2 regions of the Sphingomonas sp. CV7422 genome follow, and region 1 is predicted to be linked to the other one. Evidence: riboswitches for the same ligand, from Rfam matches in the RefSeq annotation. Region 1 holds a riboswitch; the other holds the start of a gene.
The links. A riboswitch is a leader RNA that binds a small molecule or an ion and turns the genes downstream of it on or off. The one in region 1 is predicted to bind glycine.
Positions count from the first base shown of each region.

Region 2: it holds a riboswitch for glycine, as region 1 does, so the genes downstream of both, PBN85_RS18855 (L-serine ammonia-lyase) here and gcvT (glycine cleavage system aminomethyltransferase GcvT) in region 1, are expected to answer to the same signal.

Region 1 is NZ_CP115900.1:1,307,311-1,313,846, reverse strand. It holds gene gcvPB (aminomethyl-transferring glycine dehydrogenase subunit GcvPB) at 1-545, opposite strand, end outside; gene gcvPA (aminomethyl-transferring glycine dehydrogenase subunit GcvPA) at 542-1,900, opposite strand; gene gcvH (glycine cleavage system protein GcvH) at 1,950-2,321, opposite strand; gene gcvT (glycine cleavage system aminomethyltransferase GcvT) at 2,321-3,526, opposite strand; glycine riboswitch at 3,586-3,693, opposite strand; glycine riboswitch at 3,694-3,786, opposite strand; gene PBN85_RS06425 (hypothetical protein) at 3,871-4,506, opposite strand; gene ispH (4-hydroxy-3-methylbut-2-enyl diphosphate reductase) at 4,623-5,594, shown strand; gene thrB (homoserine kinase) at 5,648-6,536, shown strand, end outside.
Region 2 is NZ_CP115902.1:92,269-98,804, forward strand. It holds gene PBN85_RS18825 (SGNH hydrolase domain-containing protein) at 1-311, opposite strand, end outside; gene PBN85_RS18830 (hypothetical protein) at 329-451, shown strand; gene PBN85_RS18835 (ribbon-helix-helix domain-containing protein) at 714-995, opposite strand; gene parA (ParA family partition ATPase) at 992-1,654, opposite strand; gene PBN85_RS18845 (helix-turn-helix domain-containing protein) at 1,898-2,722, opposite strand; gene PBN85_RS18850 (replication initiator protein A) at 3,168-4,166, opposite strand; glycine riboswitch at 4,454-4,542, shown strand; gene PBN85_RS18855 (L-serine ammonia-lyase) at 4,637-6,055, shown strand.

The DNA.
Region 1 (6,536 bases):
GCTTCCAGCGCCGCCTTGATCGCGAGGATGCCGCACAATTCGCCGTGCGCGCCCGCCTTGGGGCTCATCGCGACGCTGGTCGTGCCGGTCAGCGTAACCAGCCAGTGCGCGAGCTGATGGATCACCTCAAGCGCGCCCTGCACCGTATCGACCGGCTGCAACGGATGCACGTCGGCGAAGCCGGGCAGTCGCGCCATCTTCTCGTTGAGCCGCGGATTGTGCTTCATCGTGCACGAGCCGAGCGGGAACAGGCCCAGGTCGATCGCATAATTCTGGCGCGACAGGCGGGTGTAATGGCGCACCGCCTCCGGCTCGGCGAGCCCGGGCAGGCCGATCGCCGCCTTGCGCGCGAGGCCACCGAGGCGCGACGCCGGTGCCGCCGCATCGATGCCCGTGAAGTCGACGCCGGTGGTCTGCGTGTCGCCGATCTCGAAGATCAGCGCTTCCTCCAGCATCAGCGCCTTGTTGCCGGTGGCGGTCGGTGCGGCGGGCTTGCCGTCGCCCGCGGTCATCTGCGGACGCCAGCCGCTCTGATTGATGCTCATGCCAGAACCTCCTCGAGTGCGGCGGCAAGGGTTTCGATGTCCTCCGCGCTGGTCGTCTCGGTCACCGCGACGATCAGCCCGTTGGCGAGCGCCGCCTCGCCCGGATAGAGCCGGCCGAGCGACACGCCCGCGAGGATGCCGCGATCGGCGAGCGTGCGCACGACGGGACGCGCCTCGACCGGCAGCCTGACGGTGAATTCATTGAAGAAGCTCTCGGTGACCAGCTCCACGCCGGGCACCTGCGACAGCCGGTCGGCGGCGCGGCAGGCGGCGGCATGGTTGATCGCCGCAAGCCGGCGCAGCCCCGCCTCGCCGAGCAAGGTCATGTGCACCGAGAAGGCGAGCGCGCACAGCCCCGAGTTGGTGCAGATGTTGCTCGTCGCCTTCTCGCGCCGGATATGCTGTTCGCGCGTCGACAGCGTCAGCACGAAACCGCGGCGCCCGTCGGCATCGACCGTCTCGCCGCAGAAGCGGCCGGGCATCTGGCGGATGTACTTCTCCTTGCAGCCCATCAGCCCGACATAGGGGCCGCCGAACTGCAGGCCGACGCCGAGTGACTGGCCCTCGCCGACGACGATGTCGGCGTCCATCTCGCCCGGCGCGGTGATCGCGCCGAGCGCCACCGGCTCGGTGACGACCGCGATCAGCAGCGCCTTGTTGGCGTGGCAGGCGTCGGCGAGCGGGGTGAGGTCGGTGATGCGGCCGAGGATGTCGGGATATTGCACGACGACGCACGACGTGTCCGCGTCGATCGCCGCGATCAGCGCCTCGACATCGGTCTCGGCGGTCAGCGCCGGCGTCGCGGTCTGCAACTGGTCGCCGGTATATTTGGCCATCGTCTTGGCGACGCTGACATAATGCGGGTGGAGCCCGCCCGACAGGATCGCCTTGCCCTTGCGGGTGATGCGCCGCGCCATGCCGATCGCCTCCCAGCAGGCGGTCGAGCCGTCGTACATCGAGGCATTGGCGACGTCGGTGCCGAGCATCCGCGCGACCTGCGTCTGGAACTCGAACAGCATCTGCAACGTGCCCTGCGCGATTTCCGGCTGATAGGGCGTATAGGCGGTGAGGAATTCGCCGCGCTGGATGAGATGGTCGACGCTCGCCGGCACATGGTGGCGATAGGCCCCGGCGCCGAGGAAGAAGGGCACCTCGCCGGCGACGACGTTCTTGCGCGCCAGCGCGGTCATGTGCCGCTCGACCGCGAGTTCGGAGGCATGGCCCGGCAGGCCGGCGATCGGCCCGGACAGGCGGGCGGCCTCGGGCACGTCGACGAACAGATCGTCGATCGATCCCGCGCCGATGACCGAGAGCATCGCATCACGATCGGGCTGGGTAAGCGGCAGATAGCGCATCATCATTCCCTTGGAAGCCCCACCCCTTCCGGGGAGGGGCTAAGATAGGTCACAGCTTCGCGACGAAGTCCGCGTAGGCCGCTTCGTCCATCAGCGTCTCGAGCTCGGCCGGGTCGCTGAGCGTGATCTTGAAGAACCAGCCCTCCGCCTCCGGGTCCGAATTGACCAGGCTGGGATCGTCGGCGAGCGCGGCATTGCCCTCGGTCACCGTGCCCGACACTGGCGCATAGACGTCCGACGCGGCCTTGACCGACTCGACGACCGCCGCCTCGTCGCCCTTGCCGAGCTGCTTGCCCGCCTCGGGCACGTCGACGAAGACGATGTCGCCGAGCTGGCCCTGCGCATAGTCGGAGATGCCGACCGTGCCGGTGTCGCCGTCGACATCGACCCATTCATGATCTTCGGTGAAATAACGGCTCATCACTTGCCTCCTGCGCGGACATAGCGGTGGGGAACGAAGGGCAGCGGGGCGACCACCGCCTCATGGATCTTGCCGCGCTGGACGAGGAGCAGCGGCGTGCCCGCCTCCGCCAGCGCTGCGGGAACATAGGCCATGGCGATCGGCGCGCCGACGCTCGGCGCGAAGCCGCCGCTGGTGACGCGGCCGATCACCGCGCCATCGGCGTCGACGACGCTGGCCCCCTCGCGCACCGGCTGGCGCCCGGCGACCGACAGGCCGACGCGCTTGACCGCGGGGCCGTCGGTGCGCTCGGCAAGGATGCGCGCCGCACCGGCGAAGTCGGCGGCCTCGCGGCGGCGCTTCGACAGCGCGAAGCCGAGATCAGCCATCACCGGCGTCGTCTCGGGATCGAGGTCGTGGCCGTAGAGCGGCAGCCCGGCTTCGAGCCGCAGCGAATCGCGCGCGCCGAGGCCGATCGGCTTGACCTCCGGCTCGGCGCAGATCGCGTCGGCGAAGGCGGCGGCGGCCTCTGCGGGGATCGAGATCTCGACGCCATCCTCGCCGGTATAGCCCGAACGGCTGATCCACAGCGCATGGCCGTTCCACGCGAACGCGCCCGCGGTCATGAACACCAGCGCCTCGACGCCGGGCACCAGCCGCGCGACGGCAGCGACCGCCTTGGGGCCCTGGACCGCGAGCAAGGCCTGGTCTTCCATCAGGTTGAGCGTCACGTCATCGGGCAGCACGTCGAGCAGATAGGCGAGATCGTCATATTTGGTCGCGCCGTTGACCACGACATACAGGCTCGCCGCCCCGAACGGATGCGCGCCCTCTTCGGGCAGCGTCGTCACCATCAGATCGTCGAGGATGCCGCCCTCGTCGTTGAGCAGCAGCGAATAGCGGATCCTGGTCGGCGCGAGTCCCGCGACGTCGCCGGGCAGCACCTTCTCGAGCGCGGCGGCGACCGCGGCGGCGTCGATGCCGTCGCCGGTCAGGCCGACCTGCCCCATATGGCTGACGTCGAACAGACCCGCCGATTCACGCGTCCACAGATGCTCGGCCATGATGCCTTCATATTGGACGGGCATCTCATACCCGGCGAAGGGCACCATGCGGCCGCCGCGGGCGCGATGCCACGCGTCGAGCGGCAGCAACTGGATGGCGGGTTCGTCGCCGTCGAGCTCGTCAAGCGGGTCAGGCAGGGTGTCCGGCAGCGTGTCGCTCATCAACCGTCTCCAAAAAAGGCACACGATCCGGGTCGCGGGCCAGCCGCATCCGATCTCGTCATACCCCCTCTGTCACGGTGACCTGAGAGCTTTCACCCGGCGCATAACAGGCGGCGGGCTTACCCCTTCGGTGGCTCCTCAAAGGAACGCTTTCCAGAGTGTCGATAAGGCAGCGCGCGGTCCGTTATGCCTGAGAGATTCCGGGGTGGTTGCTCCTTCGGCGGCCTCCTTGTGAAGAGGCTCTCTCCCGCGCCCGCCCATGCCGGTCGCCCGGCATCGACGTGCGATGCTCTGGCGTCCCGCAAGGGCTTAGTCAATGCGGAAAGGCCCGCATCCGCCGCGGATCAGCGCTGCGCGTTATACTTCAGCTGATCGTCGGTGAGCTGGAAGCCGACCAGCGCCTCGAACGTCGCGCGCAGCACCGCGGTGCGCACCTCGGGCCGGGCGAGCGGATCGGTCGCGGCATCCTCGTCCCCCGCCTTGCGCTTGCGGGTGAGCTGGTCGCGCACCTCGTCGGGCAGCGTCGCCGCGGCGCGCGCGATCTGCGTCGAGGCGGTGCCGCTCGCCTGCGCGCGCGTCTGGCCGGCGTCGAAATGGACGGTCACCGCCCCCTTGCGCTTGGCGGTCACCGCGGTGCCGCCGCGGACGATGGCGATGTAATAGGGCAGCACCACGTCGCGCGCCGCATCGGCGCGGGTGCGCCGCGCCAGCACGTCGAAGGTAACGCTGGTGACGATCTGGTCGCCCGCGTCGTTGCAGGCGCCGCGTACGTGCGTCATGTTGGCGACGACGTCGATCGCGCTCTCGTCACGGCTGGTCGCCGGGTCGAACAGGGTGATGTCGCCGGTCCCCGCCGCGACGCCGACGGTCGGACAGGCCGAACGCACCGCCGAGATGCCGCCTTCGACGATCTCGCCCTTGCTGGCGCAGCCCGAGAGGATCAGCGCGAGGGCGGACAGGCCGAGAATCGTGGTTTTCACGGGGACGCATACCTTTGTCGAACGGTCAGTGACGCAGTCGCCGGCGGCCCGGCGGTACGGCGCGCACCATAGGAAGCGCCTTTCGCGCGTGCAAGCAATCGCGTAGAGCGACCGCCATGGCCTCTCTTCTTCAGCCGGACGGCGGCAAGCCCGTCCTCGATCTGCTGATCGCCGCGCCGCGCGGCTTTTGCGCCGGCGTCGACCGCGCGATCCGCATCGTCGAACTCGCGATCGAGAAACACGGCGCGCCGGTCTACGTCCGCCACGAGATCGTCCACAACAAGTTCGTCGTCGACACGCTGCGCGCTCAGGGCGCGGTGTTCGTCGAGGAGCTTGATCAGGTGCCGAACGGCGCGCCGGTCGTCTTCTCGGCGCACGGCGTGCCCAAATCGGTGCCCGCCGACGCGCAGAGCCGCGGGCTCGAATATCTCGACGCCACCTGCCCTCTGGTGTCGAAGGTGCACCGCCAGGCCGAACGCCTGGTCGCGACCGGCCGCCACATCATCTTCATCGGCCACGCTGGCCATCCCGAGGTGGTCGGCACCTTCGGACAGGTGCCGGACGGCGCGATGTCGCTGATCGAGACCGCCGCCGATGCCGAGACCTTCGCGCCGGTCGATCCCGACAATCTCGCCTTCCTCACCCAGACGACGCTGTCGGTCGACGATACCGCCGCGGTCGTCGCGGTGTTGCAGCGCCGCTTCCCCAACATGCTGCCGCCGCGCGGCGAGGACATCTGCTACGCCACCTCCAACCGGCAGGCGGCGGTCAAGGCGATCGCCGCGGCGTGCGATGCGATGCTGGTGATCGGCGCGCCCAATTCGTCCAACTCGGTGCGGCTGGTCGAGGTGGCGGAGCGCGAGGGGATTCCGGCGCGGCTGATCCAGCGCGCTGCCGATCTCGACTGGCGCTTCCTCGACGGCGTCGGCACGCTCGGCATCACCGCCGGCGCCTCGGCGCCCGAGCTGCTCGTGCGCGAGCTGGTCGAGCTGCTCTCGACCCGTTTCGACGTCACCGAGCGCGAGGAAGAGACGACGCGCGAGACGATCGCGTTCAAGCTGCCACGCGGGCTCGACGCCGCGGCATAGCCGCCCGCTTCCCCGGCCCGCGCCCGGGGGCGCGGCAATCGGGGGAGGAACACATGGCCGTCTACACCCATGTCTCGGCGGAGGCGCTGTCCGCCTTCCTGCGCCGCTATGACGGCGTCGGCGCGCTCGTCTCCGCCAAGGGCATCGCCGAAGGGGTGGAGAACAGCAACTATCTGGTCGACACCGATCGCGCGCGCTTCATCCTGACGCTCTACGAAAAGCGCGTCGATGCCGGCGACCTGCCCTTCTTCCTCGACCTGCTCGATCACCTCGCCGCGCGCGGACTGCCGGTGCCCCCAGCGATCCGCGACCGCGACGGCGTCGCGGTGCAGCAGCTCGAGGGCCGCCCCGCCTGCCTGATCCGCTTCCTCGCCGGCGTGTCGGTGACCCGCCCCACCCCGGCGCAGGCCGCCACCGCGGGTGCAGCGCTCGGCGCGCTGCACTGCGCCGCCGCGGATTTCAGCGGCACACGCGCCAACAGTCTCGGCATCGCCGACTGGCGGCCGTTGCTCGAACGCTGCGGCGGCGACCTCGATGGCATCGCGCCCGGCCTGTACGCGCGCGTCGACGGCGCGCTCGCCGCAGTCGAGGCGGACTGGCCGCACGATCTGCCGACGAGCGTCATCCACGCCGACCTGTTCCCCGACAACGTGTTGATGTTGGGCGACTCCGTGACCGGTTTGATCGATTTCTACTTCGCCTGCCGCGATCTGCGCGCCTATGACGTCGCGGTGATGCATGGGTCCTGGGCTTTCGATCCGCGCGGCGTGCCGCTCGATGGCGTCGGCGCGGCGCTGCTCGCCGGCTATGCGGCCGAGCACGGCCTGTCCGATGCGGAGCGCGCCGCGCTGCCGGTGCTGGCGCGCGGCGCGGCGCTCCGCTTCCTGCTCACCCGCGCCTGGGACTGGCTCAACACGCCGGCCGATGCGCTGGTGACGCGCA
Region 2 (6,536 bases), on a different contig from region 1:
CCGACCACCGCGATCGTCGTCGCCGCCCGCAGCGCGCCGGCCGGACAAGCGCGGATCGTACTCGCTCCGAACGGCAGGCTGCAGCCGTCGGCATAGACGCTGGGGATGTCGAGCGGCACGAGATGCGCGGCGGAAAAGACGGGCGCAGCCGGCATCGGCGCGCCGGTCAGCGGCGCGGCACCGGGATAGACGCGTGAGTCGAGCTGCGCCCGCTCGAAGCGATGGCGATCCCAGGCGACATAGCCGAGCAGCGCACCGGCAAGCAGCAGCGGCACGGCGATGGCGATGGCGACCGGCACGAAGCTGCGCACTCCTGCCCGCCCGCGCCATGCAGACGGAAGCAATCTTCGACCAGCCGCTTGGTCAATTCGGCGAGCAGCAGCACGACGATCAGGATGCCGACCATGTCGAACAGCGTGCCCGTCGCTTCGATACCCTACCGCGACAATGATCGGCCAATGCCAGAGATAGATCGCATAGGATCGGTCGCCGATCCACCGCATCGCCGTATTGTCGAGCAGCCGATTGCGCCCCCGGTCCTCCTGCGCGGCGAAGATGACCAGCGCCGCACCGAATGTCGGCACCAGCGCGGCATAACACCTTGTCTGAAGCCGGCGGGGGAACGCTTCGCCACCATAGCGAGATACGCGGGAAACGGGAACGACATCTCTCCGCCGGCGAACCGCGCGGGCGCGAGACTCCGCCCCGCGCGCTCAGTCGCCGATCGGACTCTCGCCGTGCTTCCTCAACACGTCGTTGAACGCCTCCGCCATCAGCGCCTGCAGGCTGCGGCCCTGGCGGCGGGCGAGCGTGTGCATCGCGAACGACATTTCCGGGCTGAAGAAGCCGGCGATCTGCTTGCGGCCCTGACGGCTCGCCGACCCCTGCCCTGCGCCCGCGGCGGGAACGGGCGCGGCGACCGGCGTTGGGGTGGTGGCGGGCGGGGGCGGTGCGCCGACGGTGCGCAGGTTGGCGAAACTCGGCTTGCGGCTCATGCGGGCACCTTCTTGCGGGTCTTGCTCTTCGCCTCGGGCAAGCCGAGCTGTCGACAGGTCCACGCGTAGAGCTGTCGGATGTCGTCGGCGGCCTTGCCGTCGGGTTCATATTCCATCACCGTCCGGCCTTCGCCGCTGGCGTGGCGATAGGCGGCGCGGTCGGGGATCTGCACCGGGCAGGGCGGCGTGCCGAAGCCGTCGACCAGTTCGCCCGCCTCCTGATAGACACGCGGCGCATTGGGCGATCCCGCGGTGAACACGACATAGGCGGGCTTGCGCAGCAGCTGGACGAGCTTCGCCGTGGTCTGGATCGCCGACAGGTCGAACGCGCTCGGCCGGCATGGGATCAGCACCAGATCGGCGACCTCGACCGCGGCGCGCGCGGCGCTGTCGGCATGCGGCGGCGTGTCGATGACGATCATCTCGGCGCCCTGCTCGGTCGCGGCGGCGACCTTGGCGGCAAGCCGCGGCGGCGGGCTGTCGATCACCTCGGGTGGCGCGTCGCCGCGCCAGGCCGCCCATTGGCTCGCGGTCGCCTGCGGATCGGTGTCGACGATCAGCGCGACGCGGCCGGCATCCTGCGCCGCGGCGGCGAGGTGGAGCGCGAGCGTCGTCTTACCCGCGCCGCCCTTCTGACTGATGATCGCGATGGTCGCCATAGCCTCCTCCTACATGTCTACATGCCGACGTGGCAAGTCCTCGACATATAGACGTGTCGGTGCGTCGGATGGCGAGCGAGCCGCATCAGCGCGCCCCATCATCACATCGTTCGCATCGGGCGTCATCGTTCTCCGCCCTATCCGCTTGCTCCTCCTAGGAAGCATGTGTCGGCGAAGCCGGCACTTCTGTCTGTGCCATTAGGTCGAGGGTGCTTGTATCTCGCCTGTTCGGCTTTGCCGCCGTCAGGCGCAGGCGTTGGCCGGCAAGGCCAACTCGCTCGTTCCCTTATGAATAGAATCTATGAGTGATTCAGACCGGTTTTGAGACTCGCATGTTCGATCGATCGCGGCGCCCAGTGCGGCGAGGACCTTGCCGAGCGCGCCATCGACGGTCGCACGCGCCCGGTCGCGCGCCGAAAGCCCTGCGAGCATCGCCGCCTGCGCATCGGCCTGCGCCTGATGGTGGTCGAGCTGGTCGACCGGTACCGGCGCCGGTCGCATCCAGCGCGGCAGATAGGCGAGCACCGTCGCGGGAAGCAGCGCGCGATAGGCGTTGGAGGTCTGCCGATAGCGCGGCCCCTCCCCTGCCCCCTCGGCCCGGACGAAGCGGCGCTGGCGGACGAGGAAGCCCGCCGCCTCGAGCAGCACGAGCGCGCGCGCGACGGTGGCGCGGCCGAGCGCGGTGGCCTCGGCCAGCCAGTCGTAGCTCGGGAAGACGCGGCCGCGATGGAGCCGCGCCAGCGTGCACAGTTCCTCGAAGACGCGCACCGCCGCACCGGTCAGCGCCGCGATCGGCCGTTCGCGTACGCTGAGCGTCCGCGTGCCGGCGCGCGCCTCGCGGCGCAGCCGGCGGCCGGCATCGAGTGCGCCGCGGCAGGCGCGCAGCCAGCGGTCGGGCTCGCCGGGCGCGGGCGCGGCGAAGAAGACGTCTTCGAACGTCCCCGCTTCCATACTGTCGCGGCGCACCGGCGCACCGGTGCGATGGGGCACGCGGCGCGCGGCACGCGCGTCTCCCCGTACGCGCGCGCAAAATTGCGCGCTCGCTTCCCCGAAGGTCAACGCCGTCATCTTCCATCCCCTTACGGGCCGGACCGAGGACAAAAAAATCCGTGGCGCGAAACGCGCATCCTTGAACCGGATCGGGTTCGGCAGTATTCCTGTGACCTGACTACCGGTTATAGGTGTCTGGCGTTTGGCGACGCTGGTCACACAGGAATACTGGGATGCCCGGCCTCGTGCCGGGCTTTCCTTTATGGGGTCACGGCCATTCCACTCAACAAACTGCACGGCCGACGCTGGCCGCGCCCCTTTGTTGCAGCATTAATCCAATACTGGAAGCGGCTACGATTCGTGCTTTCGAGTATTTAACCCAAAAAAAGTTCGTGCTTTCGAGTAGAAATGTGCTGTCGATTCGTGCTTTCGAGTAACAATGCCGCGGCTGAGTTCGTGCTTTTGAGTAGAAAATCCGCGACCCATTCGTGCTTTCGAGTAACAATTCGGCGGCGTGCCCGAATCAGTTGGCCGCGGCCGGCGAATCGGTTGCGGCGGGTTCGGCATCGGGTGATTCGCCCGACTCGGCCGATTCCAGCATGGCCCGAGTCGAGCTCAGCACCGCTTGGCCGGGCTGTGGACGCGGGGTGATCACCACCCGGCTCTGCGGCGCGCGACGGCCGCGACGCGGCGCGCCCTCCTCCGCCGCTGCGCCCACGTCGCCCTCGACCAGTTCGAGGTGATAATCAGGGATGCCGTCGGTCGCGACGATCTGCTTGAGCGCCGCCTTGAAGTTCGACAGCGGGTTCTGATAGCCGATCTGCAGGCGGAAGGTGGCGAGATCGAGATCGAGCTCCTCCTCACACGTCGAGCGCGCCACTTCGTAGATGCGCCGCTCGATCGGCCCCAGCTGGAAATAGGCGGCGGCATAGTCGAGCACGTGACGATCGAGCAGGATCGCCCGGAACAGCCAGTCGCACAGCCGTACCTTGACCGCTTTCAGCCGCCGTTCGCCGCTTTTGGTACGCGAATAATGGAGCTTTGCTTCGGACAGCCAAGAGAAGAAGCCCTCCTCTCCTTCCCCGCCGGCTTCGATATTGGTCTTGATCTGCGTACCCTGCAGTCGCTCGAGCGCCTCGGACAGCCGGTTGTACGACCGCGCGCTATGATTGGAGCCGGTCACCGAGAACAGGTCGTGCGCGGTGAAGATGAAATCCTGCTCGACATGCTCGCCCGCCTCGAGCTTCGCCGCCATCAGGCTGGCGATGTAGAGGACGATCTCCTTGTCGTAGATCGTCGCGACGCCGCTCGCCGATGGACGCACCTCGATCGACACGGTGGCATGGTCGTAGGTCAGCGGTTTCATCCACGCATTCTTGCTGAGCGCGAAGAACGGGAAGGCCATCAGCGAACGTTCGCCGCGGATCTCGCCGTGCAGCGGGCTGTCGAGCGTGAACAGGTCACGGTGCGGCACGGCGGCGGAGCCGGACGCGGGGCGGGCGGGCGTGGTGGAACGGGCCATGGGCATTTCCTACTCGAAAGCACGAACTTTTGGCACCCCGCACTGGAATCCTTAGGGAAAATGCGTCCCGGCCTGCGTCCATTCGTGCTTTCGAGTAGGAAATGGCGCGCCCTCCCCTGCCGCGACTGCTCCCGGCCCGCTTCCCGGCGGACGCTTGCGACATGTCGACAGTTCAACATGTCGCCACCGCCCCTTCGAGCGCGACGTGTCGTCACGTCGACATGTCGTCACCTCGACCCGGACGCGATGCCGGCTTGACCCGGCGCCCCGACCCGGCGGATAGCGGCGCGGTCGATACGGGAGAGACCGGGCCTGCCCCGGCGCCGAAGGAGCAACCGCCCCGGAAACTCTCAGGCCAAAGGACCGTAGCGACGCGAAAGATCTGGAGAGAGGCGCAGCTGCGTCCGCCGACGGGATAACGATCTCAGGCGCAAGGGACAGATGGGGCAGGCCGGCGATGCCGGCGGAGGATGCCCGTGCCGACCGACCTGCCCCAGCCCCTGCCCCGGACGCCGCTCGATCGCGGCCTCGACCGGCCGATCAGCGTCGCCGAGCTGTTCACCATCGGCATCGGCCCGTCGAGCTCGCATACCGTCGGGCCGATGCGCGCCGCCTTCGACTTCGCCCAGCGGGTCGTCGGACAGGGCGTCACCACGGTCCGCTGCGACCTCTACGGCAGCCTCGCGCTGACCGGGCGCGGCCATGCCACCGATACGGCGGTGATCCTCGGCCTCGCCGGCTGGCAGCCCGAGCGGCTCGATCCCGATGCCGCGCCGGCGATCCTCGCCGATATCGAGATGCGACGCCGGCTGCCGCTCGCCGGCGGCGCCGAGATCGCCTTCGCGCCCGGCGGCATCGTCTTCCATCCGCGCGAGTTCCTGCCCGAACATCCCAACGCCCTGACCTTCACCGCCGAACGCGCCGACGGCACGCTCGCCGAGACCTATTTCTCGATCGGCGGCGGGGCGATCCTGCGCCGCGGCGAGCGGCTCGCAGCGGGCAATGTCGTGGTGCGCCACCCGTTCGGCTCGGGCGCCGACCTGCTCGCGCTCGGCGACGCGACGGGGCTCGGCATCGCCGACCTCGTCCGCGCCAACGAGGAGGCGTGGCGCGCTCCGGCGGAGACCGACGCCTTCCTCGACGCGGTGCGCGCCGCGATGCACGCCTGCATCGACCGCGGCATCGCGCAGCAGGGCATGTTGCCCGGCGGGCTCAAGGTGCGCCGGCGCGCGCAGGCGATCGCGCAGGGGTTGAGCGGCTGCGTCCCCGGCAGCAACCCCGCCGAGGTGTTCGAATGGGTCAGCCTGTGGGCACTCGCGGTCAACGAGGAGAATGCCGCCGGCGGCCGCGTCGTCACCGCGCCGACCAATGGCGCGGCGGGCGTGCTGCCCGCGGTGCTGCGCTTCTACGAGACATTGGTGGCGCGCGACTGCGATCAGGCGACGCGCGGGGAGGGCGCCCGCACCTTCCTGCTCACCGCGGCGGCGATCGGCATGCTCTACAAGAAGCGCGCGTCGATCTCGGCGGCGGAGATGGGCTGCCAGGGCGAGGTCGGCGTCGCCTGCTCGATGGCGGCGGGTGGCCTCGCCGCGGTGCTCGGCGGCAGCAACCGCCAGATCGAGAATGCCGCCGAGATCGGCATGGAGCACAATCTCGGCCTGACCTGCGACCCGATCGGCGGGCTCGTCCAGATCCCGTGCATCGAACGCAACACGATGGGCGCGGTCAAGGCGATCAACGCCGCTTATCTCGCGCTGCGCGGTGACGGCAGCCACGTCGTCAGCCTCGACGCGGTGATCGAAACGATGCGCCAGACCGGCGAGGACATGCGCTCGCAGTATAAGGAGACGAGCCTCGGCGGGCTGGCGGTCAACGTTGTGGAATGTTGACGTGTCGGGGTGTCGACAGGTCGATCATCTGACCTGACGATTGGGACCGTGTTGCGCGTGCCGTTCCGCGCGGGTGATGGCGGCCGCCGGTTCGGGTCGCGCAGAGGCGCAGAGAGCGCAGAGCGTCTGTGGGGGGAGGGGGCTGCCCCTACGAGACGGTGAGAGCTGACGCTTGATCTATGGGCAGACCAGCCGCACGACCGGGGCCTCGTGGCGCGACCTGTCAACGTGTCGTAGTGTCGACAGATCAATCATTCGATGTGATGCCCCGTGTAGGAACAGCGTGGCGCCCTGAGCGGCCGGAGCGCGACCAACGCCGCTTGTGGGTCACGCGAAGACGCGAAGGGCCTGCGCCAGCGCATCCCTCCTTCCCAGCCGCCGCTGTAGGGCGGGCGTTCCCGCCCGCGCGCTACTCTCCGCGCCTCCGCGCCTCCGCGTGAACTTCCTCCTCTTCGCGTCTTCGCGTGATCGATCCTCCGGC